2 regions of the Enterococcus sp. AAFC-DPL-5182 genome follow, and region 1 is predicted to be linked to the other one. Evidence: predicted binding sites of a transcription regulator. Region 1 holds the regulator's gene; the other holds the start of a gene.
What was found. Region 1 encodes LexA, which represses DNA repair genes until DNA is damaged. Its sites were predicted from a motif close to CNAACANNTGTTNG; they were not measured.

Region 1 (15,668 bases):
GCGTGAGCATATGAATGAGTTAAAAGTAAATGAATTGACCAAAACATATGGAGAGAAGACATTATTTGATCATATTTCTTTCCATATTCATGATAAAGACCGGATTGGTTTAATCGGTACAAATGGAACGGGGAAAACGAGCTTATTAAATATTTTGGCAGGTAAGGATAGCGGTGATGGGGATATTGAATCCATTCAACAAGCGAATGATTATCAAATAGGCTACCTTTCTCAAGATCAGGAGTTTGACCCTGATTTAACCGTGGTAGAAGCTGTTTTTCAGGGAGATACACCTATTATTCAAGCGGTAAAAAACTACGAATTGGCGTTACTTGCTTTGGCTGAAGATGGTCTTAGCGAAGTTGCACAAAAACAATATGCACAAGCAGAAGAACGTATGAATAAAGAAGATGCTTGGACTGCTGATACTGATGCCAAAATTATTTTACAAAAATTAGGCATAGAAACGTTACATAAAAAAATTGGTGAGTTATCCGGTGGGCAAAAGAAACGTGTTAGTTTAGCTCAAGTATTGATAGAATCACCAGATCTACTATTACTTGATGAACCGACCAACCACTTAGATTACGAAGCAATCAGTTGGCTTGAAAGCTTTTTAAATGGTTATCGCGGGGCAATTTTAATGGTAACTCATGACCGTTATTTCTTAGATCGAGTAACAAACCGAATTTTTGAATTGTCTTTTGGGAAGTTATATGAATATAAAGGGAATTATGAAGCTTATATTATTGCTAAAGCAGAACGTGAGCGTGTTGGTGTTGAACAAGAAGAAAAAAGAAAACAACTTTACAAACAAGAACTAGAGTGGATGCGTGCTGGCGTAAAAGCACGTGGGACTAAACAACAAGCGAGACAAGACCGCTTCCATGATCTTAAAGAAAACCTCCATCAAGTCAATCAAAAAGGGCAATTGGAAATAGATGTTGCGACACAAAGATTGGGTAAAAAAGTTTTAGAAATCAAAGATGGAAGTTACGGAATCGAGCAAAAAACACTTTTAAAAGAATTTGACTTACTTGTTCAAGCAAAAGATCGCATTGGTATTACTGGGAAGAATGGTGCTGGAAAATCGACACTATTAAATATTTTAGCTGGGCGTTTACCTTTGGATAGTGGGATGTATTCGATTGGAGAAACAGTTAATCTTGCATACTATACACAGCAAAATGAAGCAATGGATCCGACTCAACGCATGATTTCATATTTACAAGATGCAGCAGAACAAGTGCAAAGAACAGATGGAACAAGTATCGGGGTTGCCGAGCTACTGGAACGATTTCTGTTTCCACGGTTTATGCATGGTACGATCATCGGCAAACTTTCTGGTGGTGAAAAACGCCGCTTATACTTGTTAAAACTATTGATTGGTCAACCAAATGTGTTATTATTGGACGAACCGACAAATGATTTAGATATTGATACTTTAACAATATTAGAAGATTATATTCAAACATTTAAAGGGGCTGTGATCGCTGTTTCTCATGACCGTTATTTTCTTGATAAAACAATGGATAAGTTATTAGTTTTTCAAGGAGAAGGTCAAATCACAACCTATTTTGGTTCAATGAGTGAGTATCTTACTACAAATAAAGAGAAATCGAAAAAGTTAGTTAAAACTGAAACAACACCACTTAAAGAAACTGAAAAAAAAGCAAAGACCAAATTAACCTACATGGAACAAAAAGAGTGGGCATCAATTGAAGATGACATAGCAAAACTTGAAGAACGTTCAGATCAACTTACACAAGAGATGAATCATCAAGGAGATGACTTCACAAAATTACAAGAGCTTCAGTCAAGCTTGTCCATAGTGGAACAAGAACTTGAAGAAAAAATGGAACGTTGGGAATATTTGAGTGAATTTGCAGAAAATTAGGAGGCAGTAACTATGGAAGAAGCATATTTAGCATTAGGCCGTAAGATTTTAGAGGAAGGTCATTTGAAAGAAGATCGCACTGGAACAGGTACAAAAAGTATTTTTGGACATCAAATGCGTTTTGATCTGACAAAAGGATTTCCTTTGTTAACGACTAAGCGAGTGCCGTTTGGTTTAATTAAAAGCGAGCTTTTATGGTTTTTAAATGGTGATACGAACATCCGCTATCTCCTGCAACATAACAATCACATATGGGATGAATGGGCTTTTGAACGTTATATCAAAAGTGATGAATACCAAGGTCCTGATATGACAGACTTTGGTCGTCGTGTTCTTGTTGATGAAGAATTTAAGAAAAGCTATGAAAAAGAACATAAAGAATTCTGTAATAAAATTTTATCGGATGATATTTTTGCTGAGAAACATGGTGAACTAGGCAATATTTATGGAGCTCAGTGGCGCCATTGGGAAACCAAAGACGGTAGTTTCATCGATCAACTAAAAAATGTTATTGAAATGATAAAAAAAGCGCCTGATTCAAGACGTCTGATCGTGTCTGCTTGGAATCCAGAAGATGTTCCATCAATGGCTTTGCCGCCGTGTCATACAATGTTTCAATTTTATGTGAATGATGGTAAACTAAGTTGCCAGCTGTATCAACGCAGTGGAGACGTTTTTTTAGGTGTTCCTTTCAACATTGCCAGTTATGCTTTATTAACGCATTTAATTGCTCATGAAACAGGTTTAGAAGTAGGCGATTTCGTGCATACATTAGGAGATGCACATTTATATACCAACCATGTTGATCAAATGAATGAACAACTTACTCGAGAGATTCGATCTTTTCCTACGATAAAATTGAATCAAGAAAAAAAATCTGTTTTTGATTTTGATATGGAAGATATTGTTATAGAAGGATATGATCCGCATCCAGCAATCAAGGCACCGATTGCCGTTTAATTTGAAAGGAGTTTCCTGATGCTAGCAGCCATATGGGCACAAGATGAAAAAGGGACGATCGGTAAAGAAAATCGATTACCTTGGCATTTGCCAAATGATCTGAAATTTTTTAAGCAAATGACTGAAGACAACACGATTGTTATGGGAAGAAAAACTTTTGAGGGAATGGGAAGCCGCCCACTGCCGAATCGTCAGACGATCGTCCTGACAAGAGACAAAGGATACCGTGCAAAAGGGGTCATTGTATTTCATACGATTGATGAAGTTCTAGATTACGCTAAAACTTTTGCTGGGATTACATTTATTGCAGGTGGTTCAGCAGTGTATGAGGACTTTTTACCTTATTGTGATGTGCTGTATCGTACAGTGATTCATCATATATTTGATGGTGATACGAAATTTCCAACTGTTGCTTGGGATGATTGGACATTAATCAATTTAAGTGAAGGATCTAAGGACGAAAAAAATAGTTATGAGTATCAGTTCGAGACATATCAGCGTAAAGTAGCAGCTGATTAAAACGTTAATGAGGCTTATTCGGAGGAATAACAAAAAAAACATACTATTGCTAGTATGTTTTTTTTGTTATTTAAATATGATTGCGGTATAAACCAACAACTTTACCTAAAATACTCACATTACTTAAAATAATTGGATCTAGCGCATCATTTTCAGGTTGTAAACGAATATGATCTATCTCTTTAAAAAATCGTTTGCAAGTAGCTTCATCTTCATCAGTCATGGCAATGACGATGTCACCATTTGATGCAGAGCTTTGTTTACGGACAATTACTTGATCACCATCCAAAATCCCTGCGTTGATCATACTTTCACCTCTGATAGTCAGCATAAACAGAGCATTTTCTTCTGCTTTTAAATCAGGAGGAAGAGGGAAGAAATCAGAAGCTTCTTCTACAGCTAAGATAGGTTCCCCAGCGGTAACAACTCCGAGCATCGGGATAACTGTTGGTTTAACACCAATTTTATCCAGGCCGTCCGCTGTTAATTCAATTGCTCTTGGTTTAGTGGGATCACGTAAAATCAACCCTTTTTTTTCTAAACGGGCTAAGTGTCCATGAACAGTAGATGTTGAAGAAAGATCAACCGCCTTACCAATTTCTCTAACGGTCGGGGGATAGCCTTTCAGTTCGACTTGTTCGTATATATATTTTAAAACCTCGACTTGCCTTGTGTCTGTACGTTTCACCAAAACCCGCACCTTCTTTCAATTTATAATTTTAGTGTACCATAGTTTTATATAGGAATCAAACAGGCGTTCGTATTTTTTTGAAATAAGTACTGTTAGGGCAATTTTTGTATAGAATAGGCGGTTTTGTTTCTTTTTTATCTAAGAATATAGTTGTATTTTTTGTGTGCATCTTATAAGATAGACATGGAATGTAAACTTGTCTAGCTATATGGGATAGCAATAAGCTCGATTTTTTATAAAAATAGAATATGACTGCGAAAAAGTATTACAGAACTATTTTTATCTGAGCGCTGAGCGAGCCTATCTAGTTTTTAAAATAAGGAGGTATGACTATGTTATCGTCTGAAAAAATGAACCGAATCAATGAACTTGCTAAAAAGGCAAAAGAAGGTGAATTGACTGAGAAAGAAAAAGCAGAACAAAAAGTACTTCGTCAAGAATATTTAGCTGCTTTTCGCGGTGGTATGCGTCATCATATCGAGGGAATGAAAGTGGTTGATCCTAAAGGAAATGATGTAACGCCAGAAAAATTGAAAGAGATCCAGAAAGCTAAAGGATTGCACAATAGGAAATAATTTTAGTTTTTTTTACTAAAAGTAATTGCTTTCATAAACGAAATACGATAAAATATAGTTAATAAAGGTAAAAAAAACCTAAATAGGAGATGATTTTTTTGTTCGACAACACTGATCAGTTAGGCGTCAATACAATTCGCACACTAAGTATCGAAGCAGTACAAAAAGCAAATTCAGGACATCCTGGATTACCAATGGGTGCTGCACCTATGGCCTATGCGCTTTGGACAAAGCATTTAAAAGTAAATCCAAAAACATCAAGAAATTGGGTAGATAGAGACCGCTTCATTCTATCTGCTGGTCATGGTTCTGCAATGTTGTATAGTCTGCTTCATTTAGCAGGATACGGTGTATCGATGGATGATCTGAAAAGTTTCCGTCAATGGGATAGCAAAACACCCGGACATCCTGAAGTTCATCATACAGATGGTGTTGAAGCAACGACTGGTCCTTTAGGACAAGGCATTGCAATGGCTGTTGGTATGGCAATGGCTGAAGCGCATACTGCTGCGACTTATAATCGTGATAGCTTTCCAGTAATCGATCACTATACTTATGCACTATGTGGTGACGGTGATCTGATGGAAGGTGTTTCGCAAGAAGCTAGTTCAATGGCCGGACATATGAAGCTAGGTAAGCTGATCGTGTTATATGATTCAAATGATATCTCATTAGATGGACCAACATCAAAAGCATTTACAGAAAATGTTGGGGCTCGCTACGAAGCATATGGTTGGCAACATATCTTAGTGAAAGATGGTAATGATTTAGAAGAAATTTCAAAAGCAATCGAAGCAGCAAAAGCTGAATCCGATAAACCAACATTGATAGAGGTCAAAACAGTTATCGGTTATGGCGCTCCAAAAGAAGGAACATCTTCTGTTCATGGCGCACCAATCGGAGCAGAAGGAATTACTGCTGCTAAAGCCGTTTATGGTTGGGAATATCCTGATTTTACAGTTCCAGAAGAAGTTGCTGCTCGTTTTAAAGAAACAATGGTAGACGAAGGCGGAAAAGCCGAAGACAAGTGGAATGAAATGTTTGCCAATTACACAAGAGAGCATCCTGAATTGGCTAAACAATTCAAACAAGCCTTCTCTGATGAGCTTCCTGAAAATTGGGATAGTGAACTACCAACTTATGAAGTAGGTTCAAGCGCAGCTAGTCGAGTAACGAGCAAAGAAACAATTCAAGCAATTTCTAAGGCTGTACCAGGTTTCTGGGGCGGTTCTGCTGATTTATCTGCTTCAAATAATACAATGGTCGCAGCTGAAAAAGATTTTGAGCCGGGACAATATGAAGGCCGCAATATTTGGTTTGGTGTCCGTGAATTTGCAATGGCGGCAGCAATGAATGGCATTCAATTACATGGAGGAAGCCGTGTTTATGGCGGAACATTCTTTGTTTTTACAGACTACTTACGTCCTGCAGTCCGCTTAGCAGCGATCCAAAATACGCCTGTAACCTATGTGCTAACACATGATTCTGTCGCTGTAGGTGAAGATGGACCAACGCACGAGCCTGTTGAACAATTAGCAAGTATTCGTTGTATGCCAGGTGTCCAAGTGATTCGTCCAGCCGACGGTAACGAAACAGTTGCAGCATGGAAGATTGCTATGACAACAAAAAATGCTCCAACAGTGTTAGTTCTAAGTCGTCAAAACTTACCTGTTATTGAAGGAACAAAAGAACATGCAGGAGAACTTGTCCAAAAAGGCGCTTATGTAATTTCGAAGCAAAAAGGCGAAAAACCAGAAGGTATCTTAATTGCAACTGGTTCAGAAGTTAATTTAGCGATTGAAACCCAAAAAGCTTTAGCAGAACAAGGAAAAGATGTTTCGGTTGTTTCAATGCCTAGTTTTGATTTGTTTGAAAAACAATCGGCGGAATACAAAGAGTCAGTTTTACCTAAAGCTGTGACCAAACGAGTAGCAATTGAAGCTGCTTCACCATTTGGCTGGGAACGGTATGTTGGAACTGAAGGCACAACTGTAACGATTGATCACTTTGGTGCTTCTGCTCCTGGAGATCTAGTCTTGAAAGAATTTGGTTTTACCGTGGATAATGTAGTTTCAAAATATAATAGTCTATAAAAATAAAAAACAGAAATTCACGAGTTGTGACTTTCTGTTTTTTTATTTTTTAAATTAAGAATTTTATATTATCTTTTTATAGATAAAAGGTATTGATAAAATGGTAAGAAAACCTAGAATGACCAATTTGAAATTTTTATTTTCTCCTGTTTTAGGAAGATTTTTTGTTGTTTTACCAATTGGTTTGGTACTTATCGTAGTATGAGAAGAAGCTGTTTTTTCTGGAATAGTAAATGAGACGGTTTCACTGTAATCATCCCCAAGATAGGCAGTGATAGTTAGCACAGTGCCTGGAGCAAGGGGGGCTTCTTTATATGAAAAATAGCCGTTTTCATCACTCATTACACGTGCTTGTCCCATAGTAGTTGGCATCGTAAGTCCAACAGCTGCATGAGGAGCAGTTTTTCCACTAAGGGTTCCTGTGTCATGATCATAAGATAAATCACTGATTGTTAAGGTGGCAGCTTTCGTCGGGATTGTATAACTGATCTCTTCACCAGAAGCCCCGTTTAAATAAGCAATAAACATGACTTCCTGACCAGAAGAAAATTGACCTACAAACGAAAAGTTCCCATTCTTATCTGTTGTTGTTAAGTCATCTACTTTTGGACTTTTATTAGTAGAAAGAGTAGCATAAATTTCAGCACCAGGAGCAGTTTTACCTGAAACAGTTTTAGTTGCAAAATCATAAGATAAATTTGAAATTGTTAACGAAGGATCATTCGGAATAATAAAAGTAGTCGGTTCACTAAGTACGTCATTTAGTTGTGCGGTAAGGCTTATTTTTCTTCCTGTATCAAAAAGGTGATTAATGGAAAAATGTCCATTATTGTCAGCTTCCGCTGTCGCACTTGGTTCCGCAATTCCGTTTGAATCATAAACAATTGTAGCGTAAACTGTAGCTCTTGGAGCGGTTTTACCTGAAATAGTTTTAGATACAAAATCATAGGATAAACTTGAAATAGTCAAACTAGAATCGGCTGAATTTCTATTTTCGCGTGAACTCTCAGTCGAATTTTCAGTTTTTTTCGTTTTAGACTCTGCAGAAGAAGTTGATTGCTCTTCAGATACTGCTTCAGATGTTACAGGAATATTACTGGAATTTTCTTCAGAACTTGTAATTGTTTCTCCCAAACTGATAGTAGGTAATACTGTTAAACCGACTAATAATGTGCTTATACCCAACCATATTGCCATTTTTTTCATTTTATTCACTCCATTTAAAGTTTTTTTGTAATCATTACGTAATAATTGTAACATGAAAAGAAAGTATTGCAATCGTTTTATAGGCATTTAAAAAAACTTAATAATTGCGGGACAAAGGTATTTATCTAAAAAAAAACGTCCGAATAATAGACACTAAGTAAACTGTATAAAACAAATATAGGATTGGTCAATAAAACAAAAATTTCAACTGGGTTACGCCTGTTTTAAAACTTCAAATTTCAAGAGTAAATAATTGTTTATAAGAAAGACCCCGAGTAGAATGATGGTACGATGTTCTAATTGAGGAGGAACAAATGAATGGACGAGATTAAAACAAGAAGTAGTAGACACCAGCAAAAAGAGCATAAAAATAGACGTATGCGTCTGACCTCTATGGTAGGGACTTCATTAGTATTTCTTCCAATTGCAGGTAATTTATTACCACTAGGAGTTCAAGCAACTGAAGTTGAAACGCAAAACGAAGTTTCTCAACAAGCATTTATTGATTCTATTGGATATTCGGCTTCTTCCGTAGCTGATGCCAATGACTTATATGCCTCTGTTATGATTGCACAAGCATTGTTAGAAAGCAGTTACGGTACGTCAGGCCTAGCAGCGGCGCCTAATTACAATTTATTTGGTGTGAAGGGCAGTTACGGTGGTCAAACAGTTTATATGCCTACATCAGAGTATTTAAATGGCGAATGGGTGACAGTGACTGAACCTTTTAGAAGTTATCCATCATATACTGAATCATTTCAGGATCATGCGAATGTCCTAAGAACAACCATAGCCTCCAGCGGTAATTACCATTATTCAGGCGTGTGGAAAAGTAATACGTCTAGTTATATGGATGCTACAGCAGCACTAGCTGGACGTTATGCAACGGATCCTAATTATGCAAGCAAATTGAATTGGTTAATTTCTGCTTATGGTTTAACAGCTTATGACAGTGGAAGCACTGGATCATTTGTGACAAATGATAATTCAACGACGGACCAATCAACGATTGGTCAAAGTAGCACAACTACCACTGCTCAATCTTACACTGTAGCCTCTGGAGATACTCTATGGGGGATTGCTGAAAAGTTTGGCATTTCTGTGGATCAACTTATGGCATCAAACGGCATAACTGCTGAATTAATTACTGTTGGGCAAGTATTACAAGTCGTATAAAATAAAGCTAGCAACATTTTGTCATCTCAATGACTTTTTGTTGTTAGCTTTATTTTTTATCGTTTACCTGATCGCAATTCTTCTAAACGCCGTTGACGATTTTTCGTAAGATCTTTTATTCTTGGTCTAGGTAAAATGTCTTCAGGCATTGTTCTTGAATTCCTTATGTGAGTGTTGGAATCATCAATATCAAAATGAGTTAAATAATCAATAACTTCACGAACAATTTGAGTGGGAGTAGAAGCGCCTGCCGTTACAGCGATTTGCTCAACATCAGCCAACCAGTTAGGGTCTATTTGTGAAACATCAGAGATTCTGTGCGCTGGAACTCCAGCTTGTTCAATAGAAACTTGCGCTAATCGATTACTGTTATTGCTTTTCGGATCACCAACAACAATTGTTAAATCACAACCTTGAGCTTGTTCAACGATCGCTTCTTGACGAACCTGGGTCGCTTTACAAATATCTTTGTGAATCACCACATGAGGGTATTTCTCCTGAATGGAATCCATCAAGTCACTAACATCCCATTGGCTCATAGTTGTTTGATTGGTCACAAAGATTTTATCAGCATCCAGCTGTAAATTCGCAATATCAGGTAAATTAGCAACTAAATGAACATGTTCGGGTGAAACACCAATCGCGCCTTCAGGTTCCGGGTGATTTTTTTTTCCAATATAAATGATTTCATAACCTTCTGCAACTTTTTCAGCGATTAATTCGTGTGTAATCATCACATCAGGACACGTTGCATCAATAACAGTCAAACCTTTTTCGATAGCTAACTCTTTTACTTTTGGTGAAGTGCCATGCGCTGTGAAAATAACGGTTCCCTGATCGACTTGGGATAGAATCTCTTCACGGTTATTACCATCTAATGTATGGATTCCGATGCTTTCAAAGGCGTCTGTTACGTGTTTATTGTGAACGATCATACCTAAAATATAGATTGGACGTGGTAAGCTTTCATCAAGAGACGCGTTTCTAGCAATAACCATTGCATCAACAACTCCGTAACAATAGCCACGGGGACTAATATTTTTAATTTTCATAAGGGAATATACTCCTATTTACGATTTTTAAGTCTTCTCTACTATACACTATTTTTGTTAAATTTGTTTAAAGAGTATAGTCCAAGTAGGGAATAGTAGCAAAATGATAGCCAGATAAGATCATATGAGCTATTATAAATACAAGAAAGTTTTTACGTATTCGAATAACAAAATGGAGGAATGGATCATGACTCAAATTTTTAATTCTGTTACCGAATTAATAGGGAAGACTCCTATTGTAAAGTTAGGACACATTGTCCCTGATGGAGCCGCTGATATTTTTGTGAAACTGGAATTTTTTAATCCGGGCGGAAGTGTAAAAGATCGAATTGCATTAAGTATGATCGAGAAAGCTGAAAAGACCGGTCAACTTAAAGCGGGCGATACCATCGTGGAACCAACTAGTGGAAACACTGGTATCGGTTTAGCAATGGTCGGAGCTGCCAAAGGGTATAAGGTAATTATTGTTATGCCGGATACGATGAGTGTTGAACGTAGAAAATTAATGCAGGCATACGGCGCTGAGTTATTGCTTACTCCAGGTTCTGATGGCATGAAAGGTGCAATCGCTAAAGCATCCGAATTATCAGAAAAAGACGGCTACTTTATGCCGATGCAATTTGATAATCCAGCTAATCCAGAAGCTCATGAAAAAACAACTGGGAAAGAAATACAAGATGTTTTTGGACCAGCAGGGTTAGAAGCGTTTGTAGCTGGAGTGGGAACTGGTGGAACGATTACTGGAGTTGGAAAAGAACTGAAACGAGTTTATCCGAAAATTTCAATAGTTGCAGTTGAACCGACTGAGTCACCTGTTTTAGAAGGTGGAACTCCGGGTCCGCATAAAATACAAGGAATCGGCGCAGGTTTCATACCCAAAGTATTAGACACAGATATCTATGGAGAGGTCATTGCAGTGGCTAGTGAAGATGCAATGGAAACTGCTCGTCAATTAGCAATGCAAGAAGGGCTGCTCGTTGGGATATCAGCTGGAGCTGCGGTACATGCCGCTATTCAAGTCGCGAAAAAATTAGGACCAGGTAAAAAAGTATTGACTGTTATTCCTGACAATGGTGAACGTTACTTGTCAACAGCGTTTTATAATTTTCCAGAATAATAAGATTGTAAAAGGGAAGCGTGAAATTACGGTTTCCTTTTTTTGTATATATAATCAACCAAAAAGTGTGTAATAATTATATTATTTTTAAAAATTGGTGTTAAACCTGATATTTCCTAGGGTATTTACGTAATTATTCTTGTCAATATAGATTAGAAATAGTATCATTTAGGAAAGAAGACTGGGAGGGGAAACAAATGGACAATGTATTGGTAAAAAATGCACTTGAAGAGTTAAAAGAAGCCAATATTCGTATTACTCCTCAAAGGTATGCAATTTTGGAATATCTAATTGAGAATCATAGCCATCCAACAGCCGATGAAATTTATCGTTCACTAGAAGATCGTTTTCCGAATATGAGTGTTGCAACTGTTTATAATAATTTACGTTTGTTTACTGACATTGGTTTTGTTCAAGAGATGAATTATGGTGATGCGTCTAGTCGCTTTGATTTCAGCTCTAAAAAACATTACCATGCCATCTGTCAGAATTGTGGTAAAATCGTCGATTTTCATTATCCAGGTTTGGAAGATGTTGAAATGGCGGCGAGTAAATTGACTGGCTTTGAAATTAATGAACATAGATTAGAATTATATGGTCTGTGTCCAGACTGTCAAAAAGCAAAAAAAGAATGAAATGAGGGGTAAAATGAAATCAATCAATACAGATAAAGCGCCAAAAGCAATTGGTCCTTATGTACAGGGGAACATTGTGAATGGCTTGTTATTTGCCTCAGGTCAAGTTCCATTAAGTCCTGAAACTGGCGAAGTTGTTGGTACTACGATTGAAGAACAAGCTGAACAAGTTCTTAAAAATATTGCTGCGATTTTAGAAGAAGCAGGTAGTGACTTTGATCATGTTGTCAAAACCACATGTTTTTTAAAGAATATGAACGATTTTGTAGCATTCAATGAAGTTTATGCAAAAGCCTTTACCAATCAATTACCTGCGCGTTCTGCTGTAGAAGTAGCCCGTTTACCTAAAGATGTTCTTGTTGAAATAGAAATTATAGCTTCAATAAATCAATAGCAACTTATTTTCACAAGCTGAGAAATTAACATTTCTCGGCTTTTTTTGTTGAAAAGACAGTGTTTAGAAGTGTTTATATAGTTAATTTGATGAAAATAAGGTTAAAAATAGACGAGTTTGTGAAAAAATAAGTTTTCGATTCACAAGCAAAGAACTCGAATATGGCTTTCTATTTTGTTATATTTTTAGTATACCAATAGATTCATAATGAGTTCGTTGGTGAAAAATTTAACTTGAAAGAAGGGATTTACAAAATGAAAGTCGTAGTCGTAGGATGTACGCATGCAGGAACAGCTGCAGTCAAAAGTATTTTAACAAATCACCCAAATGCGGAGGTAACCGTTTATGAACGAAATGATAATGTATCGTTTCTATCATGCGGGATTGCTTTATACGTTGGAGGAGTAGTGAAGGAGGCTAGCAGCTTATTCTATTCAAGTCCTGAAGAACTAGCGTCTCTTGGTGCTACAGTTAAAATGGAACATGAAGTCGAAACAATCGATGTTGATCATAAAACAGTAACTGCAAAAGATTTACACACTGGTGTTGAAGAAACGGTGTCATACGATAAATTAGTTATGACAACAGGTTCTTGGCCAATCATTCCGCCAATTAAAGGAATTGAAGCAGAAAATATTTTATTATGTAAAAACTTTAACCAAGCGAATGTCATTATCGAACGTGCAAAAGATGCGAAAAAAGTTGTCGTTGTAGGTGGCGGATATATTGGTATCGAGTTAGTTGAAGCTTTTGTAGAGTCAGGAAAAGATGTTACACTGATCGATGGATTAGACCGTATTTTAAACAAATATTTAGACAAGCCCTTTACAGATGTTTTGGAAAAAGAACTTGTGGATCGTGGCGTAACGTTAGCACTAGGTGAGAATGTTCAAGAATTCAAAGCTGATGCAAGCGGACATGTGAATAAAGTAATTACACCTAGCCAAGAATTTGAAGCGGATATGGTCATCATGTGTGTTGGATTCAGTCCTAATACAACATTGCTTAAAGATAAAGTAGATATGCTACCAAACGGAGCTATCGTTGTAGATAAATATATGAGATCAAGCAACCCTGATATTCTTGCCGCAGGTGATAGTGCAGTTGTACACTATAATCCAAGTAATACGACGAATTATATTCCGCTAGCGACAAATGCTGTTCGCCAAGGAATGTTAGTTGGTTATAACTTAACAGAACAAAAATTAGCTTACCGCGGAACGCAAGGGACTTCTGGGCTATACTTGTTTGGTTGGAAAATTGGATCGACGGGTGTTACTTTAGAAAGTGCAAAAATGAACAACTTAGATGTTAGTGCAACACAATTTGAAGACAACTATCGTCCGGAATTCATGCCAACGACTGAAAATGTCATGATGGAATTAGTCTATGAAAAAGGGACAAATCGTATCGTCGGGGGACAATTGATGTCTAAATATGATATTACTCAATCAGCTAATACTCTATCATTAGCTGTTCAAAATGAAATGACAGTTGAAGATCTTGCCTTATCAGATTTCTTCTTCCAACCGCATTTTGATCGTCCTTGGAACTATTTAAACTTGTTAGCACAAGCTGCATTAAAAGATATTGCTCATAATTAATTGATTAGAAAAACTAGAGGTGAATGCAGGTTCACTTCTAGTTTTTTTCAGTACTCAATCGTTAATCTTGCCTTTTAATTTGATTTTTGAGATGCTTAATGGGTTAAATTAAATGAGGTGTTAGAAAATGAAGAAAAAACAGAAAAGTGAGTGGTTGATTCGCTCGTTGTACGCGTTGATAGGTGTAGCAATTTTATCTTTTGGAGCAGCAACGTTACGGATTGGCCAAGTAGGATTAGACCCCTACACAGCAGCGAATATCGGAATAGGGGAGAGTTTAGGCTTATCTTTAGGGGTGTATCAACTAATCATCAATATAGTTATTTTGGGGTTAGTTTTTGTTTTCGGAAGAAAATATATTGGTCTTGGAACAGTGATTAATATGGTTCTAACTGGTTTTTTTATTGATTTTTATACATGGCTATATTCAACCTTTGTCACAATAAAAATCAATCTATTTACTCAAGGACTGCTGCTTATTTTAGGTGTATTGATATTTACTTTTGGTGCATCGTTTTACATGTCAGCCAAAATTGGCAATGCTCCATATGATGCCATTGCCCCTATTATCGTAGAACGTACTAAAGCTCAATATCGTATAGTAAGGATCATACAAGATATCTTTTTCGTGATTTTAGCTTTTATTTTTGGGGGACCAGTTGGTCTAGGAACTGTGATTAATGCATTTTTCACTGGTCCTCTAATTGATTTTTGGAATAAAAAAGTCAGTGAACCAATCATTGAAAAAAGTGTAAAAGAAAAACTGTGATTTGACGGTTAAATTAATCAATAATAAAAAACAAAGATTATTCATTTTCTTTGTTTTTTATTTACTTTTATTCGTTGGCAAAGAGTAACTCTAGAATAAAAAGGAAGCGCTTTCTGTTATTTTAAATCAAAATGAGATATTAATTGAATAATAGATTGTGGATGCAACGCCTTTTTTTTATTATAAAATAATTAATAAATAAAAATCGTTTATACGTTGTTAAATAAGCTTTTCCGCTTGTTTTTCTTGCCGGTTTCATTTAATTATTATAAGTATATAAAAAAATAATAAGCATTTTCAATACATATCATTTCCAAAAATATTATAAAGGTTATAAAATCTGTAGGTAGAAGCTTAATTAAGTTATGTTGCTCACGATTTAAGAAAGGAGAGTGTCAATTTTTTTAAAAGCTTCTAGTTGTTCGTTATGTGGTATCAGTTTGATTGCAAGAGGAGGATAATTATGAAAGATGATAAGCAAAAAAAGAAAAGCACTAATAAATCAAAAAAACAGAATAAATATCGCGCATTATCATTAGTGTTAACAAGTAGTCTAGTTATTGCACCATTGACTGTTCCCTTGACATTTTATTTGCCAGGAGGAATTACTGCTTCCGCTGCTATATTAGATGCTGAAATCCTATCTAATATAACAAGTTCAAACGATAGTGGAACTACTACTGCCAATCGTTTTGCTGCAGATGGTGCTACAAAGAATGTCAATTTTTCAATTTCTGGAAGTGAGCTAGTTGGTGGTTCTGTTATCGCAAGCGGCACAAAGCAAGCAGTTTTATCCATTCCAACCGAATTAAATGGACGTGTTTCTACAAATGGACCGGCTCAGATTGATACAAATATTACTTTAACTGTAGGGGACCTAACATTTTTAACGGGAACATTAGATGCTGTTAACACACTATCTAATTTGTTAACTGATATTGTTGATGGTTCCTTAGGTAGTTTAACTGGTGTTACATTGA
Region 2 (15,668 bases), 810 kb from region 1:
TATTTAAATTAAGACGAATGACCGAGCTGGTAATTTCCGAAAATGATATTGATGAAGCCAATTTAGTTAAAGACTATCAACCAGAATTTTCCAAGATATATGTAGAGTTTAAAATAAAAAATGAGCTATTTTATCAGGTAAAAGAAGACTTGCTAGATATCGAAATAGAGCAAGATTCAGATTATACAATTGTAAAGACTTGGCAATCGGAAGGTTCTTGGCTAACATCTTACTTATTATCGTTTGGTGCTTCTGTTGAAGTAGTGAAGCCGGTTGAATTAAAAGAAAAAATCAAAGAAGAGGTTACAAAAATCAATCAGATTTATTTTTGATTTGTTTGTTCAAGTCTTTTTCACGATTCCTCTTGAAACAATGACTATTGATTGAGATAATAGCAAAGAAAAGAGGGATCATTATGGGACAAATTTGGCTTGAGCGATTGCTTCGCTGGAATGCAAAAATTCAAAAATTATTGGTGGGAAGATATGCTCGAATGGATCAATTGAACAATACCCTAATGAAAGGGAGTTTGGTCTTATTACTGCTTAATTTATTTTTACCAACATCGATTGCTTTTTGGATAGCGGCGGCACTGTTGCTATGGATAAATTATCGCTTTTTCTCGAAAAGAATTTATCCACGCTCAAATGAAAATACCCGCTATGTTTTAAAAGTACAACAATTAAAAAAGAAATTTAGTACGACAAAAGAAAAATTCAAAGAGCGTAAGACGTATGCTTTTTTTAAGTGTCCAAATTGTAAACAACAATTACGAGCACCTAAAGGAAAAGGGCTGATCAAGATTACTTGTTCAACCTGTAAAGAGCAATTTAATAAAACGGTTTGAGTAAAGAACTTCTGAGAAGATTTGGTAGATCTCAGAAGTTTTTTTGCTTGGAAGAAAAACGAACGATCATTCATTCCTAAAGTTATTTGTTCTGTTTTTTTGTTATTCAATGAAAAAATTATGATATAATAGGAAAAACTTATTCAGGATTGTATTATCTAGCTTCACAGGCTAGCTCCTCGGAAAAAAGATAAAAAAGGATTGCGGCAAATAACGCCACCCTAATTTTTTCCTATTTTTCGGTCGGAGCCAATCGAGCCTGTTCAGCTTTTGTATTATCTAGCTTCACAGGCTAGCTCCTCGGAAAAAAGATAAAAAAGGATTGCGGCAAATAATGTCACCCTAATTTTTTCCTATTTTTCGGTCGGAGCCAATCGAGCCTGTTCAGCTTTTGTATCATCTAGCTTCACAGCTAGCTCCTCAGAAAAAAATGTGGTAGATAAAGCCACCCTCATTTTTTTTGATCGAGGTAAATCAAAATGTTAATACCATTTAAATTAGGAGGAAACGATATGCGCGCAGTATTGACAGTTATCGGTAAAGACAAGGTAGGAATTATTGCAGGAGTCAGTCAAAAATTAGCTGAATTGAATATGAATATTATTGATGTTTCCCAGACGATTATGGATAGTTATTTTACAATGATGATGGTATTGGAAATTTCTGAAGACAATAATAATTTTGAAGCAATTCGCTCTGAGCTAAATACTCTAGGAGAAAAACTAGGTGTGACAATCAGTATTCAAAATGAAGAAATCTTCAATGTTATGCATAGACTATAGGAATTAATTTTGTGGTACTAGTTTTTATATTACTTAGCTTCAAGAGCTAATCTTTCGGGAAAAAGATAAAAAAATAAATGAGACAAAGAACGTCTCAGTCATTTTTTTCCTATTTTCCAGTCAAGGCTGACCGAGCTCTTTCAGCTTTTAAATTTAGGAGGAAACTTTTTGGAAACAAATCAGATTTTGGAAACAATCCGCATGATTGAAGAAGAAAATTTAGATATTAGAACCATCACAATGGGTATCTCATTGCTAGATTGCATTGATAGTGACAGTGACCAAGCCTGTCAAAAAATTTACGACAAAATCACTCGCTTGGCGAAAAACCTAGTTAAAGTTGGCGAAGAAATTGAATCTGAGTATGGGATCCCCATCATTAATAAACGAATCTCTGTAACGCCTATCGGAATTATTGCTGCTGCAAGTCCAGACAAGGATTATGTAAAATATGCTAAAGCTTTAGATAGAGCAGCTCAAGCTGTCGGTGTCAATTTTATCGGCGGATTCAGTGCGTTAGTTGAAAAAGGCTACCAACATGGCGATGAAATCTTGATCAATTCAATTCCGCAAGCGTTGGCAGAAACAGAATTTGTTTGTTCTTCTGTAAATATTGGTTCAACTAGAGCTGGAATCAATATGGATGCTGTTCGATACATGGGGTATGTAATCAAAGAAACTGCTGCAAAATCTGATATGGGCTGTGCGAAATTAGTTGTATTTGCAAATGCTGTAGAAGATAATCCATTTATGGCCGGTGCCTTTCATGGCGTTGGTGAAGCTGATTGTGTGATCAATGTAGGGGTTAGTGGACCAGGAGTTGTCAAACGGGCGCTAGAAAAAGTTAAAGGTGAGCCGTTTGATGTTGTGGCAGAAGTAGTAAAACAGACCGCATTTAAAATTACCAGAATGGGACAATTGGTTGGGAAAATAGCATCAGAGCGCTTAAATGTTCCTTTTGGAATCGTTGATCTATCATTAGCTCCAACGCCAGCTGTGGGTGATAGCGTTGCCTACATTTTGGAAGAAATGGGCTTAGAAAGTGTAGGCACACATGGTACAACGGCAGCGTTAGCGCTGTTGAACGATGCTGTGAAAAAAGGTGGCGTGATGGCTTGTAACCACGTTGGCGGATTATCAGGTGCATTTATCCCTGTGTCAGAAGATGCTGGTATGATCGATGCAGTTAATAATGGTGCTCTTAATTTAGAAAAATTAGAAGCAATGACAGCCATCTGTTCAGTTGGTTTAGACATGATTGCTATACCAGGTGAAACATCGGCTGAGACCATTGCTGCTATGATTGCTGATGAAGCGGCAATCGGTGTCATCAATCATAAAACAACAGCAGTTAGAATTATACCAGCTAAAGGAACAAAAGTTGGTGATATGGTCGAGTTTGGCGGTTTATTAGGTCGAGCACCAGTTATGAAAGTGAACGATTATGCTTCCACTGACTTTATTCTCCGCGGTGGTCGAATTCCTGCGCCGATCCATTCATTTAAAAATTAGATTAAAAAGAGTCTATGAGTATTTGTGATAAAAAGATGTGTGGTATAATGAAAAGCATAGATAGACTATGTTTTGCCCAGTCTTTATCCGGTCTCAATAATAGTTATTGAACTTAAAAAAAGGGAGATTTTAATTCATGGAAATAAAACGTCAACAAGAAGTTGTAGAAGCTTTTCATTACGATATGCGTACACAAGATATGGAAGAAGTAGAGACAGATCTTAGAGTAGGTTTTTCACCAATTGAATCAACTGATGAGAACTATCCAAAAGAAAATTCGATCATCGCAGCTCGTTTAGAGTTTCGCTTAGTTTTTGAGGAATATTTGTTATCTGGTTCAGTTAGTCAAATCAATCATATCATCAACCATAAGATTGAAACCCAAGAAGATATCTCACAAGAAGAAGTAGATGAATTGGTTAGTCCGTTGTTCGATATTGTACAGCGTATGGCTTATGAAATCACTGAAATTGCTTTAGATAAACCAGGTATCCAATTAAACTTTCAATCAGCAGCTGAATAAAAGTTTATCTTCAAGAGTTTGCGATAGTTTTTGACTATCACAAACTCTTTTTTTTATCATTCTAGAAACAAAATAATACCCCTTGGCCTATTAAATCAGGTACAATGGATGTATCACTGAAAATGAATTAAATTTATTTTTAGGGCGGATCATTGAAGAATGCTCCCCGGGAACCTTTACTTCCTTTGATGTACTTGTCATTTAACTTAAATTTAGGAGGGAAAAAAATGACAACACTCATCACTGTTTTAGTGGTCCTTGCATTTCTTGCAGTGTTATACGTCTTTTATCGTATGCAAGCAAAACACTATAAGTTTTCAACTCGTGTTTTTGCCGCATTAGGTGTCGGTATTGTATTAGGTGGAATTATTCAATTCGCATTCGGTACCCAAGACAAAGTCACAACGCAAGCAATGGAATGGATCGGTATTGTAGGTAATGGATATGTAGCGTTTTTACAAATGCTCGTAATCCCCTTGGTATTTGTTTCTATCGTAGGAGCATTTACTAAGATGAAAGAATCCAAGCAAGTTGGAAAAATTAGCTTTACTGTCCTAGCGACCTTGTTAGGAACAACGGCTATAGCAGCGTTGGTTGGAATTGGAACAACATTATTGTTTGGACTACAAGGTGCGAAATTTACAGAAGGAACGGCAGAAACGGCACGGATCGCAGAACTTGCGACACGACAGGAAACCGTTGAAAACCTATCGATTCCTCAACAAATTTTATCTTTTATTCCTAAAAATGTTTTTGCAGATTTTGCTGGCACTCGTCCAACTAGTACGATTGGCGTGGTGATTTTTGCCGCATTTGTTGGAATTGCCTACTTAGGTATTAAAAGAAAAGCACCGAAAGAAGCAGAATTTTTTGCAAACTTGATCGACAGTCTTTATAAAATCACGATGCGTATCGTAACATTGGTTTTACGCTTGACACCTTATGGAGTTTTAGCGTTGATGACTAATGTAGTTGCGACAAGTGATTATAATGCGATCCTTAACTTAGGAAAATTTGTATTCGCTTCTTACACCGCATTGATCATTGTAATGCTGGTTCACTTAGTAATCTTGATGGCAGTCAGAGTAAATCCTGTAAACTATTTGAAAAAATCGTTTCCAGTGCTGAGTTTTGCTTTTACTTCAAGATCGAGTGCAGGAGCAATGCCTTTAAATATTGAAACACAAACAAAAGCATTAGGTGTTGATGATGCTACAGCAAACTTTGCTGCAAGTTTTGGTATGTCAATTGGACAAAATGGCTGTGCGGGGGTTTATCCTGCGATGTTGGCAACAATCGTTGCGCCAACCGTTGGAATCAATGTCTTTAGTTTAGAATTTATTTTAATGTTAGTCGCAATCGTAACGATCAGCTCATTCGGTGTTGCTGGTGTCGGTGGTGGGGCAACATTTGCTTCATTGATCGTGTTGGGTGCAATGAACTTACCTGTGGCAATCGTTGGATTGGTTATTTCTGTCGAACCATTGATCGATATGGCTAGAACGGCCGTTAACGTTAGTGACAGTATGGTAGCGGGAATCGTGACTAGTTCACGAATTAAAGAGTTAGACCGTGATGTGCTGAATGATAGTAGTCTAGTTATTGAAGAAAATGCTTAAAAAGTGATTCACTTCTCTTCCCCAAGAGAGTAAAAAAAGTAAGGTATGATCATTATTGATCGTATCTTACTTTTTAGTTTGAGTAGAGCAAATTTATTTTCATAAACCTTAGCATACGCTATGATAGAAAGTATATAATAGAAAAGAATGATGTAAGAATAGGGGAGAAACTATGTTTACCAACCAAATCAAAATAATGCTATATGTAACGAATGTAGAAGAATCAAGCAAATTCTGGCAAAAAATCGGTTTTGTAGAAAAGGAACGAGATGCTGTTGACGGTACATTAGTTGTAGAAATTGCACCAAGTGAAACTGCTGAAACAATGATTGTGTTATACGACCTAGAATTTATCCAACAACATTCACCAGAAGTTGCAGGCAATACACCGTCGTTGATGTTTTTTGCAGATGATGTCATTAGTTTATACAAAAACATGAAGGATGCTGGCGTGCGTGTCGGGGAATTAGTTCAATTACCAACTGGATTAGTGTTCAATTTTGCGGATAATGATGAGAATTATTTTGCGGTATCTGGACAATAAGAAGGAAACATACACGAATAGCCCAGGTTTTTCTTTTTGAAAAGCCTGGGCTGTTTTGTTTTTAGAGCTGTGCATTTATACACAAGCAAATAGCTCGCTTTTCCTATTTCTTTTTTTATATACTGAACACGTATGAATAGAAAAAGGGAACTGTACAGTTATTATGGAGATAGCAAAACAGTTTCTAAGAAAAAGGAGAAAGATAAAATGGATTACCGCGTATTACTTTATTATAAATACACGACAATTGAAAACCCAGAAGAATTTGCAAAGGAGCATTTAGCTTTTTGTAAGTCGTTGAACTTAAAAGGAAGAATTTTAGTAGCAAATGAAGGAATCAATGGCACCCTTTCAGGGACGATTGCGGATACCGATGCTTATATGGAAGTGATGTTAGCTGATGATCGTTTCAAAGATACCTATTTCAAGATCGATGAAGTAGCAGAAAATGCCTTCCATAAAATGTTCGTTCGTCCTAGAAAAGAACTTGTTTCTTTAAGCTTGGAAGAAGATGTGAATCCATTAGAATTAACTGGGAAATATTTAGAGCCGGTGGAATTTAAAGAAGCATTGCTAGATGAAGATACAGTTGTAATCGATGCTAGAAATGATTATGAATATGATCTGGGTCATTTCAGAGGGGCTGTTCGTCCTGACATTCGTAACTTTAGAGAATTACCACAATGGATTAGAGACAACAAAGAACAATTTATGGACAAAAAAGTTGTTACTTACTGTACTGGTGGTATTCGTTGTGAGAAATTTTCTGGTTGGTTGATCAAAGAAGGCTTTGAAGATGTCGCTCAACTTCATGGGGGAATCGCTGTTTATGGAAAAGATCCTGAAACAAGAGGCGAACTATGGGATGGAAAAATGTATGTCTTTGATGAACGAATCAGTGTTGAAATCAATCATGTTGATAAAAAAATCATTGGTAAAGACTGGTTTGATGGCACGCCTTGCGAACGCTACATCAATTGTGCTAATCCATTCTGTAATAAACAAATTTTAGCATCAGAAGAAAACGAAGCGAAGTATCTTGGTAGCTGTTCAGATGAATGTCGCCATCATCCTGCGAATCGTTATGTGATGAGAAATGAACTTTCAGAACAAGATGTGAAGGCTAGACTTGAAGCCATTGCAAATTAATTAATTTAAATCCAAAACGATATTTCACCATAAAAACACCGATCTCCAAACGTCAAATTTCTGATTGAACGTTTGGAGGTCGGTTTAGTTTATTATTACTATGCCTTGCCTTTTTATAATATAAAGCCAAAAAGCATGATGAAGAACAGTAAAAATACTACGTTTATGGCAGTAAACTGCCAAAGAAAAACTTTTGATTGTTTAGGATAGTACTCTTTATATAGTTTAAAACCAATCAAATTAGCTAACGAAGCAATGATCGTTCCTAAGCCTCCCACATTAACACCCCAAAAAAGTGCCTGAGATTGTTCTGTAAATGGTGCAATCAAAATAGCAGCAGGAACGTTACTGATGATTTGGCTAACGAGAATACTACCAAAAAATGTTTGTGTATTGGTGATGAATTGTTCTCTAATGAAAGTCGAAAGCAGTTCGATCTGAGCAAAATTACCCACAGCAATAAAGAAAAAGATAAAGGTCCATAACAGTTTATAATCAATTTGTCTAAGTACATTTTTATCATAAATGGTTAGGATGATCACGGCAATCGGAATTACAACATAATATGGGAGTATGTTAAAAATCCCTAAAAGAATGAAACAGCCAATGAAACTAAAAAATGGTATTTTTCTTTTGTCGATCTTGGGAACCAGAGTGTGATGTGTTGGAAGTACTCTTTTTTTTATGAATAGAAATGAAATCAATAAAAATATAATTGAAGAAATGAGTAGTACGATGGACCATTTAAAAAATGTCACAGTGGAAAGTGAATAATAAGAAAATAAGAACAGGTTTTGTGGGTTACCAAAAGGAAAAAAACTACTACCTAAATTTGCGGCAACAATCAACAGGACGGCACCAAAAATTTTGTCGCCCATTTCTGGAAACTTCTTGATGATCGTGAGATAAATCGGCATCAATGTAAGAATCGCAACATCGTTTGTTAGGATCATAGAGCTGAAAAACGATAAAAAGACAATATTTCTGATCAGGTCACGAGAGGTCGAAGAAAAATCAATCATTTTATCAGCAAAATAGGTTAGAATACCAAATTTTTCAAGATTTTTTATGAATAGCATCAAACCAAGTAAACAAAAAATAACTTTAAAATCAATTGAGTGTAACGAGAATTTACCGAAATAACAACTAATAATGGCAATCAAAAAAGACAGAGAAAATAATAAATCCTCGGTAAAAAAAGTATATAGTCGTTTCATTACAAGGCTCCTTTTTTTAGGTATTGTAGTCTGAAGACTGTTCAAATTTACTTTAAAAAAGAATAATTATCAAGTATAAAGTAAGTTCAAACAATATAAAAATGGATCACTCATACATGAAGAGCGACCCATTCTTTCTTTCTAAATATTAAGCACTTTATCCAAGAAATCTTTCGTCCGTTCATTCTGTGGATTTTCAAAGATTTGTTGTGGTGTACCATCTTCTAAGAAATTACCGCCATCAATAAACATGACGCGATTGGCTACTTCTTTTGCAAAGCCCATTTCGTGAGTTACGATGACCATCGTCATTCCTTGTTTTGCTAATTTTTTCATGACATTCAACACATCACCGACCATTTCAGGATCAAGTGCAGATGTTGGTTCATCGAATAGCATGATATCAGGATTCATTGCTAAGGCACGAGCGATTGCTACACGTTGCTTTTGTCCGCCTGATAATGATTCTGGGTAACTATCTTTTTTATCGGCCAAACCAACAGTATCTAAAAGCTTGATTGCTTTTTCTTCTGCTTCTTTCTTTGACAAGCGGCCTAAATCCGTTGGTGCCAAAGTAATATTTTCTAAGATTGATAAGTGAGGAAACAAATTAAAATGTTGGAAAACCATTCCAATATGCTGACGCACTTTGTTGATATTCGTATTTTTATCCGTTAAATTTGCTCCATCGATGATAATATCACCGCTAGTGGCTTCTTCAAGCTGATTCAAACAGCGAAGAAAAGTACTTTTGCCAGACCCAGAAGGACCAATGACACAAACAACATCGCCTTCTTGAATGGAAACGTTGATGTCGTTCAGTACGGTATTATCGCCGTATTTTTTTACTAAATGTTCTACAAGAATTTTTTCAGCCATATTATTTCACCTTCTTTTCTAAAACTTTCGCTAATTTCGTCAAGGCTGTAATCAAGATCAAGTACATCATTGCGATCACGAAGTATACCATAGTACTTTGTAAGTTTCTAGCAACAATTATTTTACCTGTTTGCAGTAGTTCGATCAAACCGATCGCAGAAAGAATCGTTGTATCTTTTAAAGAAATAACAAATTGATTGACGAAAGAAGGTATCATGATTTTGATTGCTTGCGGTAAAATGATTTTTTGCATGGTTCGATTATAAGAAAGTCCTAAACTGCGAGAAGCTTCCATTTGTCCAACGGGTACTGCGTTGATCCCACCACGGACAATTTCAGAGATATAAGCACTTGCATTTAATGTTAGAGTAATGATCCCTGCAAGAAAAACAGGAATGTTAAAACCTAAAATCCCTGGTAAGCCAAAGTAGATGAAGAAGGCTAATACCATTAAAGGAATACCACGAATGATATCAACATAAATAGTGGAGATCACGCGTAACGTTTTAGAAGGAGATGCACTGAATAATCCAAAGATCACTCCAACGATCAACGCTAAAATAAATGAAATCAGTGTTAACTGAATAGTCATCCATAAACCGCTCAACAGACGTTTCCAGTTGTTTTGAATCATACCAGTGAAGGTTGATTCATCTACTTTATTTTCAGTAGAACCATCTTTTACGTATTTTCCGATGATCTCGTCATACTCGCCAGTACGTTTTAATTCAGCTAAACCTTCATTGAACATTTGAACCAATTCAGGATTTTTGCCTTTTTTAACTGCGAAACCGTACTTTCCACCTTCTTCACGAGGAATCGGTGTTGCTAATGGTTGTTTTTGAGCGACACCATAACCGATTACTGGATAGTCATCCATCATCGCATTGATTTCACCAATTTCAAGCGCGCTATACAATGCATCAGTTGTATCTAAATATTTGACTGAGTAGCCATATTTATTTTTATTCGTTTCAAGAAAATCAGCACTTTCAGTTCCAATTTTAGCACCAACTTTTTTGCCTTTTAAATCTTCGTAAGAGTGAATATCATCATTGCCTTTTTTGACAGCGATTTGAATGCCGCTGTTAAAATAAGGAGTAGAGAAGTCAAATGATTTTTCACGTTCATCTGTGATTGTCATTCCAGCGATCATAGCGTCTGCTTGTCCAGATTCAACTGCTTGAACAGCAGAACTAAAACCGATAAATTTAAACTCGATAGTAAAGTCTTGTAATTCAGCAATGCGGTTAACTAAATCCACATCGATTCCCTCATACTTACCATTTGAATTTTGGAATTCAAATGGAGCAAAAGTCGAATCACTTGCAATCACGTAAGACTCTTTTTTGGGTTGGATCTTCTTCATTTTAGAGTCAGAGTCAGTTTTTGTCTCAGTTCCAGTAGAAATATATTTAGCTAAAATATCCTCATACTTACCTGAACTTTTTAGTTCTTTCAAACCAGCATTAAACTTTTCGATCAATTCTTTGTTTTGTCCTTTTTTAACAGCAAAACCGTAAGAACTGCCTGTTTCTTTTTTGCCAACTAATTGTAGGTTTTGACCATTTGTTACAGCATAGCCCAAAACGGGATAGTCATCAAAAATTGCATCTGCTTCGCCATTTTCTAGCGCTTGATAAAGTCCTGTTGCATCATCAAAATTTTTGACAGTATAGCCATATTTTTCTTGATTTTTCTCCAAGAAAGTAGCACTTTCAGTTCCTACTTTAGCTGCGGCCGTTTTCCCTTTTAAGTCTTCATAACGTTTGATTTTGTCATTGCCTTTTTTGACAGCCATTTGTAAGCCGCTGTCGAAATAAGGTTCTGAAAAGTCGAATGATTTCTTACGTTCATCTGTAATACTCATACCGGCAATCATACCGTCAACTTGTTTTGACTGTACAGCTTGAATCGCACTGTCAAAACCAAGTGGTTTCAGGTTTACTTTGAAGTTCTGATCTTTAGCGATCGCATGAAGTAAATCCACATCGATTCCGACATATTCACCTTTAGAGTCTTGAAATTCAAAAGGGGCAAAAGTCAAATCTGTTCCTATATTATATGTTTTTTCCTCAGCTTGAGCATTCTGCCCAAGTGTAAATGTCAGTAGACTTGCCATCATTACAATGAATGAAAGTAAAAAGTGTTTCCTTTTCATAAAATACCTCCTATATTTGCATATTGGATAATTATATAGTAAAAAAAGGCAAAAACACAAGTCATTCAACGTGATATAATTAAAAAAAACTCATTTTCTTACATCATATGTCACAAAACATTACATATCTAGGTGTAAGTAGCAAAGGATAAACTAAAAGGATGCAAACAAAAGATTAAATAAAATGTAAATTAGCGAAAATTGCGTATACGCAATGCATTCTATAACTAGCGAAAATATGTTCGGTATGTTAAAATAATTACAGGAGTTTCTTTTCAATTTCACTAGTTAAAAATAGCAAAAAAGTGCGTATCATCTAGTCGATAAGAGACGTTTTGTTTCTATTTAAGGAGATGTGTACCAGATCATTTGCTGATATTCTAGTTGAATAGAAACCAAAACTAAATGAAGTAAAAGGAGGATGTTAAATGATAGAAAGAGAGACCTCCAATACATTTGACTTAGTCTCAAAATATAAGCCGGATGGGGATCAGCCAGAAGCCATCAAAAGGTTAGTTGAAGGAATTGAAGGCGGCGAAAAGGCACAAATTCTGTTAGGAGCTACCGGAACAGGTAAAACATTTACGATTTCCAATGTCATCAAAGAAGTCAACAAGCCAACATTGGTTATTGCTCATAATAAAACATTAGCTGGACAGCTTTATGGAGAGTTTAAAGAATTCTTCCCGAATAACGCGGTCGAGTATTTTGTTAGTTATTATGATTATTATCAACCAGAAGCATATGTTCCTTCTAGTGATACATATATAGAAAAAGATGCCAGTATCAATGACGAAATCGATAAATTACGACATTCAGCAACAAGTTCTTTATTAGAAAGAAATGATGTAATCGTGATTGCTTCGGTTTCCTGTATCTTTGGTTTAGGAGATCCAAAAGAGTATAGTGAACAAGTTGTGTCTATTCGTGTTGGTATGGAGATGGATCGTAGTAAGCTATTGACTGATTTGGTAAATATTCAGTTTGAACGAAATGATATCGACTTTCAACGTGGACGTTTTCGTGTACGAGGAGATGTGGTGGAAATTTTTCCAGCTTCCAGAGACGATCATGCGTTAAGAGTTGAGTTTTTTGGTGATGAAATCGAACGGATCAGAGAAGTGGATGCTCTCACAGGTGAAGTAATCGGCGAGACAGAACATGTCGCGATTTTTCCAGCAACTCACTTCGTAACCAACGAAGATCATATGGAACATGCGATTTCCCAAATCCAAGAAGAATTAGATGCTCGTCTAACTGTATTGCGTAATGAAAATAAATTATTAGAAGCCCAAAGATTAGAACAAAGAACGAATTATGATATTGAAATGATGAGAGAAATGGGCTACACATCAGGTATCGAAAATTATTCTCGTCATATGGATGGTCGTTCAGAAGGTGAACCGCCTTACACTCTGATTGACTTCTTCCCAGATGATTTTCTACTTGTGATCGATGAATCCCATGTATCGATGCCTCAAATTCGTGGCATGTATAACGGTGACCGTGCCAGAAAACAAATGCTCGTTGACTATGGATTCCGTTTGCCGAGTGCTTTAGATAATCGACCATTACGTCTTGAAGAATTTGAAGAGCACGTTCATCAAGTGGTGTATGTTTCAGCAACACCGGGACCATATGAACATGAACAAACAGATACCGTGATTCCGCAAATTATTCGACCAACTGGTTTGTTAGATCCATTGATCGAAGTTCGTCCAATCATGGGTCAAATCGATGATTTAGTCGGTGAAATCCATGAGCGTGTAGAAAAAGATCAGCGCGTCTTTATTACAACATTGACGAAGAAAATGTCTGAGGATTTAACCGATTATCTGAAAGAATTAGGAATCAAAGTGAAGTATCTTCATAGTGATATCAAAACATTAGAACGAACAGAAATCATTCGAGATTTACGTTTAGGTGAATTTGATGTGTTGATTGGAATCAACTTGCTTCGTGAAGGGTTAGACGTACCAGAAGTATCCTTGATCGCGATTTTGGATGCAGATAAAGAAGGGTTCTTGCGAAGTGAGCGTTCGTTGATTCAAACCATTGGACGTGCAGCTCGTAATTCTGACGGTAGAGTAATCATGTACGCTGATAAGATTACTGATTCTATGCAAAAAGCAATGGATGAAACGGCACGTCGTCGCTCCATCCAAGAAAAATATAATGAAGAACATGGTATTACACCAAAAACAATCATTAAAGAAATCCGTGAGTTGATCTCAATTTCTAAGACGAATGAGAAAGGCGAAACAGTCAAGATCGATAAGTCTTATCATGAATTGAGTCGCCAGGAAAAAGCTGATTTATTAATGAAATTAGAAAAAGAAATGCGGGATGCCGCTAAAGCCTTAGACTTTGAAACGGCTGCAACTTTAAGAGATACGATATTGGAGTTAAAAGCTGGAGATTAAAGAATACTCGCTGTATTTTACAACAAAGGAGATAAACAATGGCAAATGATAAAATCGTCATTCATGGCGCACGCGCACATAATTTAAAAGATATAGATGTTACGATCCCTCGTGACAAAATGGTTGTAGTGACTGGATTATCTGGTTCAGGGAAAAGTTCACTGGCTTTCGATACATTGTACGCTGAAGGTCAGCGCCGTTATGTGGAAAGTCTTTCAGCTTATGCAAGACAATTTTTAGGTCAAATGGATAAACCAGATGTGGACAGTATCGATGGATTAAGCCCTGCTATTTCCATCGATCAAAAAACCACAAGTAAAAACCCACGTTCGACTGTCGGAACGGTCACTGAAATCAATGACTATTTACGATTATTATTTGCTCGGGTCGGTCATCCGATTTGTCCTAACGACGGTACTGAAATTACCAGTCAATCTGTTGAACAAATGGTAGACAAGGTGTTAGAGCTACCAGAAAAGACAAAACTACAAGTATTAGCGCCAGTGATCGTTAAGAAAAAAGGTCAGCACAAAAAAGTCTTCGAGATGATTCAGCGTGAGGGCTATGTTCGGATGCGTGTCGATGGAGAAACGTATGACGTAACAGAAGCACCTGAACTTGAAAAAAATAAAAAACATGATATTGCAATCGTAATTGACCGAATCGTGGTAAAAGAAGGAATCCGCTCTCGTTTGTTTGATTCATTCGAAGCCGCATTACGTTTAGCCGATGGTTATGCTTTGGTTGATGTGATTGATGGGGAAGAAATGCTGTTTAGCGAACATTACGCTTGCCCGTATTGCGGTTTCACAGTAGGCGAATTGGAGCCAAGATTGTTTTCGTTTAATGCACCATTTGGAGCATGTTCTGATTGTGATGGATTAGGTATAAAATTAGAAGTCGATCGTGACTTAGTGATTCCAGATCCGACTAAAACATTACGTGAAGGAGCAATCACACCGTGGAATCCAATAAGTTCTCAATATTACCCACAGATGTTGGAACAAGCTGCTGATAGTTTTAATATCGATATGGACACGCCATTTAACGAGCTTCCTGAGGAACATCAAGATATTATTTTAAATGGATCAAATGGTGAGCCATTCCATTTTCATTACGAAAATGATTTTGGCGGAGTACGAGATGTAGAAGTGCCGTTTGAAGGTGTTTTAACGAATATCAAGCGTCGCTACCATGAAACAAATAGTGATTTTACGCGCGATCAAATGCGTTTATATATGACTGAATTAACTTGTAGAACATGTAAGGGGTATCGCTTGAATCCGCAAGCTTTATCCGTCAAAATCGATAACACGAATATCGGTCAAGTCAGTGAATTAGCAATCAAAAATGCAGTACAATTTTTTGAAACAGTGACATTATCTGAACAAGAACAAATGATTGCCAAACCAATTTTAAAAGAAGTGAAAGATCGTTTGAACTTTTTGAAGAATGTCGGATTGGATTATTTAACACTGAGCCGAGCAGCTGGAACGTTGTCTGGTGGAGAGGCACAGAGGATACGTTTAGCCACACAGATTGGTTCAAATTTATCTGGTGTTTTATATATTCTAGATGAGCCATCCATTGGCTTGCACCAACGAGATAACGATCGTTTGATCGAGTCTCTTAAAAAAATGCGGGATCTAGGGAATACACTGATCGTTGTTGAGCATGATGAAGATACCATGCGTGCATCGGATTACTTGATCGATGTTGGACCAGGTGCTGGGCATTTGGGTGGAGAGATCGTTGCTTCGGGTACACCTGATGAAGTAGCCAAAAATCCTAATTCTTTAACCGGGCAGTATTTATCTGGTAAAAAAGTAATCCCTGTTCCTAAAGAGCGTCGCAAAGGAAATGGTAAAAGCATCAAAGTAACAGGTGCAGCTGAGAATAATTTGAAAAATGTCACAGTAGAATTCCCATTAGGAGAATTTGTCGCAGTGACTGGGGTTTCTGGATCAGGGAAAAGTACGTTAGTCAATCAAATTTTGAAAAAAGCTTTGGCA

Region 2: the regulator LexA is predicted to act here: its motif matches at 11,465-11,478, upstream of uvrB (excinuclease ABC subunit UvrB).

The regions. Positions count from the first base shown of each region.
Region 1 covers NZ_CM177101.1:1,965,530-1,981,197, reverse strand. Annotated here, with positions in the region: gene AC4BB7_RS09100 (ABC-F family ATP-binding cassette domain-containing protein) at 11-1,897, shown strand; gene AC4BB7_RS09095 (thymidylate synthase) at 1,910-2,857, shown strand; gene AC4BB7_RS09090 (dihydrofolate reductase) at 2,876-3,376, shown strand; gene lexA (transcriptional repressor LexA) at 3,447-4,067, opposite strand; gene AC4BB7_RS09080 (DUF896 family protein) at 4,400-4,642, shown strand; gene tkt (transketolase) at 4,741-6,735, shown strand; gene AC4BB7_RS09070 (LPXTG cell wall anchor domain-containing protein) at 6,799-7,941, opposite strand; gene AC4BB7_RS09065 (glucosaminidase domain-containing protein) at 8,260-9,117, shown strand; gene AC4BB7_RS09060 (4-hydroxy-3-methylbut-2-enyl diphosphate reductase) at 9,174-10,169, opposite strand; gene cysK (cysteine synthase A) at 10,357-11,286, shown strand; gene perR (peroxide-responsive transcriptional repressor PerR) at 11,484-11,921, shown strand; gene AC4BB7_RS09045 (RidA family protein) at 11,935-12,315, shown strand; gene AC4BB7_RS09040 (NADH oxidase) at 12,570-13,919, shown strand; gene AC4BB7_RS09035 (YczE/YyaS/YitT family protein) at 14,047-14,688, shown strand; gene AC4BB7_RS09030 (Ig-like domain-containing protein) at 15,152-15,668, shown strand, end outside.
Region 2 covers NZ_CM177101.1:1,151,194-1,166,861, forward strand. Annotated here, with positions in the region: gene AC4BB7_RS05315 (helix-turn-helix transcriptional regulator) at 1-332, shown strand, start outside; gene AC4BB7_RS05320 (hypothetical protein) at 416-847, shown strand; gene AC4BB7_RS05325 (ACT domain-containing protein) at 1,360-1,629, shown strand; gene AC4BB7_RS05330 (PFL family protein) at 1,798-3,141, shown strand; gene AC4BB7_RS05335 (DUF1149 family protein) at 3,278-3,664, shown strand; gene AC4BB7_RS05340 (L-cystine transporter) at 3,892-5,283, shown strand; gene AC4BB7_RS05345 (VOC family protein) at 5,456-5,827, shown strand; gene trhO (oxygen-dependent tRNA uridine(34) hydroxylase TrhO) at 6,035-6,976, shown strand; gene AC4BB7_RS05355 (SLC13 family permease) at 7,090-8,193, opposite strand; gene AC4BB7_RS05360 (amino acid ABC transporter ATP-binding protein) at 8,335-9,072, opposite strand; gene AC4BB7_RS05365 (amino acid ABC transporter substrate-binding protein/permease) at 9,074-11,233, opposite strand; gene uvrB (excinuclease ABC subunit UvrB) at 11,662-13,656, shown strand; gene uvrA (excinuclease ABC subunit UvrA) at 13,695-15,668, shown strand, end outside.